DNA from 2 places in the Pseudarthrobacter sp. NIBRBAC000502772 genome. Region 2 is predicted to be linked to the other one. Evidence: riboswitches for the same ligand, from Rfam matches in the RefSeq annotation. Region 2 holds a riboswitch; the other holds the start of a gene.
The links. Region 2 has a riboswitch for glycine ahead of gcvP (aminomethyl-transferring glycine dehydrogenase). Riboswitches for the same ligand answer to the same signal wherever they lie in the genome.
Positions count from the first base shown of each region.

Region 1 (3,407 bases), 1.9 Mb from region 2:
CAGCAGGGCCCGTCCCGCTATCAGCCACTCCGCGGTGGGGGCAAAGGCTGTTGCCGCTGAGACCGCGGCGAAACCAACACTGCCGGCCAGCAGCAGCCGGCGGCGCCCGATCCGGTCGCCCAGGCTGCCCATGGCGACCAGCAATCCGGCAAGCACCAGGGGATAAGCGTCCACAATCCACAGCAGCTGGACTCCGGTTGTCTCCAGGCTGCTCGCAATGGCCGGAAGCGCGAACGTCAACGCAGTGTTGTCCACCGCAACCAGGAGTACCGGAAACATCAGCAGAGCCAGCGCGAGCCAATCGCGCCAGGGCGCCTTGGCGGGCCCTGACGGCCTGAAATCGGCGGCCGTGGTGGATGTGCTTCGGGTGTTCTGGTTGGACTGTGCGGACAACGTCATGCTGATAACTATACCGTCCAGACGGTACAGTTAAGAAACGGGACCCGGAGCGTGCATGATTGAAGCCATGGCCAGAAATCCCGTCGCACGCGACGCAGTCCTCGACGCTTTTGAAGAACTCCTGATCGACGTGGGGGAGCGGGCTGCCACTTTGGATGCTGTGGCCAAGCGGGCAGGCGTGTCCAAGGGCGGGCTGCTCTATCACTTCCCCAACAAGGAGGCGCTGATCGCTGCGGTGCTGGAGCGGCTGGACCGACTGGCCGTCGAGGACCTCGCGCTGATGGCCGCAGCAGCCGAAGGTGCGGCGGCCTACTTCATCCGTTCCTCGCTCTGGTCCGACTCGCCCATGGACCGGTCCTTCGTGGCCGCCACGCGCCTGGCTGAAGTGGCCCATGAAGAGGCCCGGCGCCGCTTTGCCGCCATCCAGCAGCAATGGTTGGACCTGATCGCGGCCGACGTCGGCACGGCCATGGCGAAAGCCGTGCTGTATATGGGGGACGGTCTGTATTTCAACGCCATGTGGGAAAGCGGCACCACCGGGGACGGCAGGGGCAGGCACGGAGACATTGAGGAGCTCCTCGCTGCCGTGGAGCGGCTTCGCGGCTGAACCCGCCGACCTCATTTGCCCGGTGGCCCGGGGCGTAGGAGAATTGGACGGCGTGGCGACCATCTGCGGCCGCCACAAAATCTGAATATATGCCTTTGATCTGCGGCGGGAGAGTTCTGTTAGCAGGTACAACAGGCGCCGTAGGAGCAAATCCTCCCCAGGAATCTCTCAGGCCCACGTACCGCCGCGGCCAGGCAACTCTGGAAAGTGGCAGGCCGTCCGCCTGAAGCGTCCCGGATCACTCCGGAATGTCAGGACCGCTGTGCCCACCGACGGTGCAAGCGCAGCCCAGCGGAAGCAGGCTGCGCGGAAACTCTCAGGTCCCAGACAGAGCGGGGAGGAACCCGAGTCGATGTGGCGCACCCTGCGCCCGCCTTAGTAATGGAGTTCCTTGTGAGTGTTAATTCGGCCTCGGCCACTTTCGTCGACCGGCATATTGGCGCCCGCCGCCAGGCCGATATCGACTCCATGCTCAAGGCCGTCGGCTACGGCACTGTGGACGCGCTGGTGGATACTGCCGTCCCCAACGGCATCCGGCAGGATGCGGCCCTCCGCCTCAAGGACGCCCTGAGTGAGGTTGAGGTCCTTGCCGAGCTGCGGAAGCTCGCGGCGAAGAACAAGACTGCCGTGCAGATGATCGGCCAGGGCTACTACGACACCGTCACCCCGGCCGTGATCCGGCGGAACATCCTCGAGGCCCCGGCCTGGTACACCGCCTACACCCCGTACCAGCCCGAAATTTCCCAGGGCCGGCTCGAAGCGCTCCTGAACTTCCAGACCATGGTCCAGGACCTGGTGGGCCTGCCGATCGCGAACGCGTCGCTGCTCGATGAAGCCACCGCCGTCGCCGAGGCCGTTCTGATGATGCGCCGCGCCAACAAGAACAAAGAAGCCCGCGACGGCAAGACCGTCCTCGATGCCGACTGCCTGCCGCAGACCATCGCGATCGTCAAGGGCCGCGCCGAAGCTCTCGGGTTCGAGGTGGAGGTCGCCGACCTGTCCCAGGGCCTGCCCGACGGCGTTATCAACGGTATTGTGCTGCAGCAGCCTGGTGTTTCCGGCCGGGTCTTCAACCACGCCGACGTCATCAAGGAAGCCAAGGAACGCGGCGCCCTCGTCACCGTGGCCGCTGACCTGCTGGCGCTGACGCTGATCACCCCTCCCGGGGAGCAGGGCGCGGACATCGCCGTGGGTTCGACCCAGCGTTTCGGTGTGCCGCTGTTCTTCGGCGGCCCGCACGCCGCGTACATGGCCGTAGCCAAGGGTCTCGAGCGGTCCATGCCGGGCCGCCTCGTCGGGGTCTCCAAGGACGACGCCGGGACCCCCGCCTACCGCCTGGCGCTGCAGACCCGTGAGCAGCACATCCGCCGCGAGAAGGCCACGTCCAACATCTGCACCGCGCAGGCGCTGCTGGCCATCGTCTCCTCCTTCTACGCCGTCTACCACGGCCCCGACGGCCTCAAGGCAATCGCGGAGACCACCCACAGCCACGCTGCAACCATCGCCGCGTCCCTGAAGGCGGCCGGCCTGGACGTCCTGCACACAAGCTTCTTCGATACCGTCACGGTTTCCGTGCCCGGCAAGGCTGCGGCCATTGTTGCCGCCGCGGAAGCCCAGGGCATCAACCTGCGCCACATCGACGGCGACACCGTCGGCGTTTCCGCCGATGAAACCACCACCCCGGCCATTGTTGCCGGTGTGCTGGAAGCCTTTGGTGCCGCGGCGGTGGACGCGGCCGCCGGGACTGACACTGAGTTCGCGCTGGATGCCGCCGTCGAGCGTTCCTCCGGTTACCTGCAGCACCCGGTGTTCAACACGCACCGTTCCGAGACCCAGCTGCTGCGTTACATCCGCAGGCTCAGCGACCGGGACCTGGCGCTGGACCGGACCATGATCCCGCTGGGTTCCTGCACCATGAAGCTGAACGCCACGGCGGAGATGGAAGCCATTTCCTGGCCGGAGTTCGCCTCCATCCACCCGTTCGCCCCGGACTCCCAGACCGTGGGCTGGCGCGAACTCATCGCCGATCTCGAAGACCAGCTCACCGAGATTACGGGCTACGATCAGGTCTCCCTGCAGCCGAACGCCGGGTCGCAGGGTGAGCTCGCGGGCCTGCTGGCCATCCGCGGCTATCACCACTCCCGCGGAGACCAGCAGCGCAATGTCTGCCTGATCCCGGCCTCGGCCCACGGCACCAACGCCGCCTCGGCTGTCCTGGCCGGCATGAAGGTGGTTGTTGTCGCGACGGCTCCTGACGGCAGCATCGATCACGTTGACCTTGACGCCAAGATCGAGGCGAACAAGGATGTCCTCTCGGCGATCATGATCACCTACCCGTCCACGCATGGTGTGTACGACGCCGATGTCCGTGAGGTGTGCGATTCAGTGCACGCCGCGGGCG
Region 1 covers NZ_CP041188.1:1,346,004-1,349,410, forward strand. The annotation lists gene NIBR502772_RS06450 (MFS transporter) at 1-399, opposite strand, end outside; gene NIBR502772_RS06455 (TetR/AcrR family transcriptional regulator) at 467-1,006, shown strand; glycine riboswitch at 1,103-1,200, shown strand; gene gcvP (aminomethyl-transferring glycine dehydrogenase) at 1,388-3,407, shown strand, end outside.
Region 1: another riboswitch for glycine. It lies ahead of gcvP (aminomethyl-transferring glycine dehydrogenase); the one in region 2 lies ahead of gcvP (aminomethyl-transferring glycine dehydrogenase).

Region 2 (3,407 bases):
GAGTTCGCGCCAGCCCACGGTCTGGGAATCCGGGGCGAACGGGTGGATCGAGGCGAACTCCGGCCAGGAAATGGCCTCCATCTCGGCGGTGGCGTTCAGCTTCATGGTGCACGAACCCAGCGGGATCATGGTCCGGTCCAGGGCGAGGTCCCGGTCGCTCAGCCTGCGGATGTAGCGCAGCAGCTGGGTTTCGGAACGGTGCGTGTTGAACACCGGGTGCTGCAGGTATTCGGACGTGCGGAGCACGGACTCGGGCAGTTCAAAGCCCTTCGCGTCCACAACCGGACCGGCACCGAAGGCGACGGCGATGGCGGAGAGGACATCCGTCGTCGTGGTTTCATCGGCTGAGACGCCGATGGTGTCCTCGTCGATGTGGCGCAGGTTGATGCCGCGTGCTTCGGCGGCGGCGATGACCTTGGCGGCCTTGCCCGGGACGCGGACGGTGACGGTGTCGAAGAAGGTCCCGGTGACCAGTTCGCGGCCGGCGATCTTCAGCGTGGTTGCCAGGGTGCGGGCGTTGTTGTGGACGCGCTCGGCGATTGCCTTCAGGCCGTCGGGGCCGTGGTAGACGGCGTAGAACGAGGAAACGATGGCCAGCAGCGCCTGCGCGGTGCAGATGTTGGACGTGGCCTTCTCGCGGCGGATGTGCTGCTCACGGGTCTGCAGCGCCAGGCGGTACGCGGGGGTCCCGGCGTCGTCCTTGGAGACGCCGACGAGGCGGCCGGGCATGGACCGCTCGAGACCCTTGGCTACGGCCATGTACGCGGCGTGCGGGCCGCCGAAGAACAGCGGCACACCAAAGCGCTGGGTGGAGCCGACGGCGATGTCCGCGCCCTGCTCCCCGGGAGGTGTGATCAGCGTCAGCGCCAGCAGGTCAGCGGCGACCGTGACCAGGGCGCCGCGTTCCTTGGCTTCCTTGATGACGTCGGCGTGGTTGAAGACCCGGCCGGAAACACCCGGCTGCTGCAGCACAACACCGTTGATAACGCCGTCGGGCAGGCCCTGGGACAGGTCGGCGACCTCCACCTCGAACCCGAGGGCCTCGGCGCGGCCCTTCACAATCGCGATGGTCTGCGGCAGGCAGTCGGCATCGAGGACGGTCTTGCCGTCCCGGGCCTCCTTGGTCTTGTTGGCGCGGCGCATCATCAGCACGGCCTCGGCGACGGCGGTGGCTTCATCGAGCAGCGACGCGTTCGCGATGGGCAGGCCCACCAGGTCCTGGACCATGGTCTGGAAGTTCAGGAGCGCTTCGAGCCGGCCCTGGGAAATTTCGGGCTGGTACGGGGTGTACGCGGTGTACCAGGCCGGGGCCTCGAGGATGTTCCGCCGGATCACCGCAGGCGTGACCGTGTCGTAGTAGCCCTGGCCGATCATCTGCACGGCAGTCTTGTTCTTCGCCGCGAGCTTCCGCAGCTCGGCAAGGACCTCAACCTCACTCAGGGCGTCCTTGAGGGCCAGCGGCTTGGCCTGGCGGATGGAGTCGGGGACGGCAACGTCCACGAGGCCGTCAACGCTGTCATAGCCAACGGCCTTGAGCATGGAGTCGATATCGGCCTGGCGGCGGGCACCAATATGCCGATCGGCAAAGGTGGAAGGGGACGACTGGATGGTCATGAAGGAACTCCATAATTCAGGTGGCGCGCTGGGTACGCCACATTGATTCGGGTTCCTCCCCGCTCTGTATTGGACCTGAGAGTTTCCGCGCCCACCTGCTTGCCGCAGGGTGACGCTTGCACCGTCGGTGAGCCCGTTGCCGGACTACTTTCCAGAGTTGCCTAACCGCGGCGGTACGTGGGCCTGAGAGATTCCCGGAGAGGATTTGCTCCTACGGCGCCTGCTGAACGTACCGGCAGGACTCTCCCGCCGCAGATCAAAAGCATGTGTCATTTTGTCCGTGACACGTCTCACAGGTTAGCCGGATTCTGGGCCGCGTGCAAGGCAGGGAGCGTGGATGCCAGTGCTACGTGGACGGCGGTTCCGCCGAGGACGCTCACGATGGCGTTGCGCCGCCAGAGGTGGAGACCGGCGGTGGCGATGAGCCCCGCAGCGACTGCGGCGGCAACCGGCGACCGGCGTCAGGGATACGGGGGTGCGCCGCACTATGTAGTGCGGGTGCCTCTGCGCCCACACGGTGACACGCGGTGACGTGGCGGATAGCGGTGCGAAACCCTGCCGCTTACATGGGAAAGTCACGGGAACCCGGCTCTCTTTATCCTGCCTCTCGGCGAACAACCCCACGAGGGCCCGCGGCGACGTAGCATCAAGGTAGAGGCAGCCAGGAGTGTGGCGAAATGTTTGAGCGATTTACGGACCGTGCCCGTCGAGTAGTTGTGCTTGCCCAGGAAGAGGCACGCATGCTCAACCACAATTACATTGGTACCGAACACATCCTCTTGGGTCTGATCCATGAGGGCGAGGGCGTTGCCGCCAAGGCTCTTGAGTCTTTGAGCATTTCGCTCGACGGCGTCCGCGAGCAGGTACAGGAGATCATCGGCCAGGGCCAGCAGGCCCCGTCCGGCCACATCCCCTTCACGCCGCGCGCCAAGAAAGTGCTGGAGCTCGCACTCCGTGAAGCCCTGCAGCTGGGCCACAACTACATCGGCACCGAGCACATCCTGCTCGGCCTCGTCCGTGAGGGTGAGGGGGTTGCCGCGCAGGTCCTGGTGAAGCTCGGCGCCGACCTCAGCCGGGTCCGCCAGCAGGTCATCCAGTTGCTCTCCGGCTACCAGGGCAAGGAGGCGACAGGCGCCGGCGTCGCTCCGAGCCAGGCGGAAGGCACTCCTGCCGGTTCCGTGGTGCTGGACCAGTTCGGCCGCAACCTGACCCAGGCTGCGCGCGAGAACAAGCTTGACCCGGTGATCGGCCGCGAACAAGAAATCGAACGCGTGATGCAGGTCCTGTCCCGCCGCACCAAGAACAACCCGGTGCTGATTGGCGAGCCCGGTGTGGGCAAGACCGCCGTCGTCGAGGGCCTGGCCCAGGCGATTGTGCGCGGCGACGTCCCGGAGACCATCAGGGACAAGCAGATCTATACCCTTGACCTGGGATCCGTCGTTGCCGGCTCCCGGTACCGCGGTGACTTCGAAGAGCGCCTGAAGAAGGTCCTCAAGGAAATCCGCACCCGCGGGGACATCATCCTGTTCATCGACGAAATCCACACGCTTGTGGGTGCCGGTGCCGCCGAAGGTGCGATCGATGCGGCTTCGATCCTGAAGCCGTTGCTGGCCCGCGGTGAGCTGCAGACCATCGGTGCCACCACCTTGGATGAATACCGCAAGTACATCGAAAGGGACGCAGCCCTGGAGCGCCGCTTCCAGCCGATCCAGGTTCAGGAACCCGGCGTGGCCCACACTATCGAGATTCTCAAGGGCCTGCGTGACCGCTATGAGGCGCACCACCGCGTCACC
Region 2 covers NZ_CP041188.1:4,231,172-4,234,578, forward strand. The annotation lists gene gcvP (aminomethyl-transferring glycine dehydrogenase) at 1-1,614, opposite strand, end outside; glycine riboswitch at 1,776-1,873, opposite strand; gene NIBR502772_RS19650 (ATP-dependent Clp protease ATP-binding subunit) at 2,292-3,407, shown strand, end outside.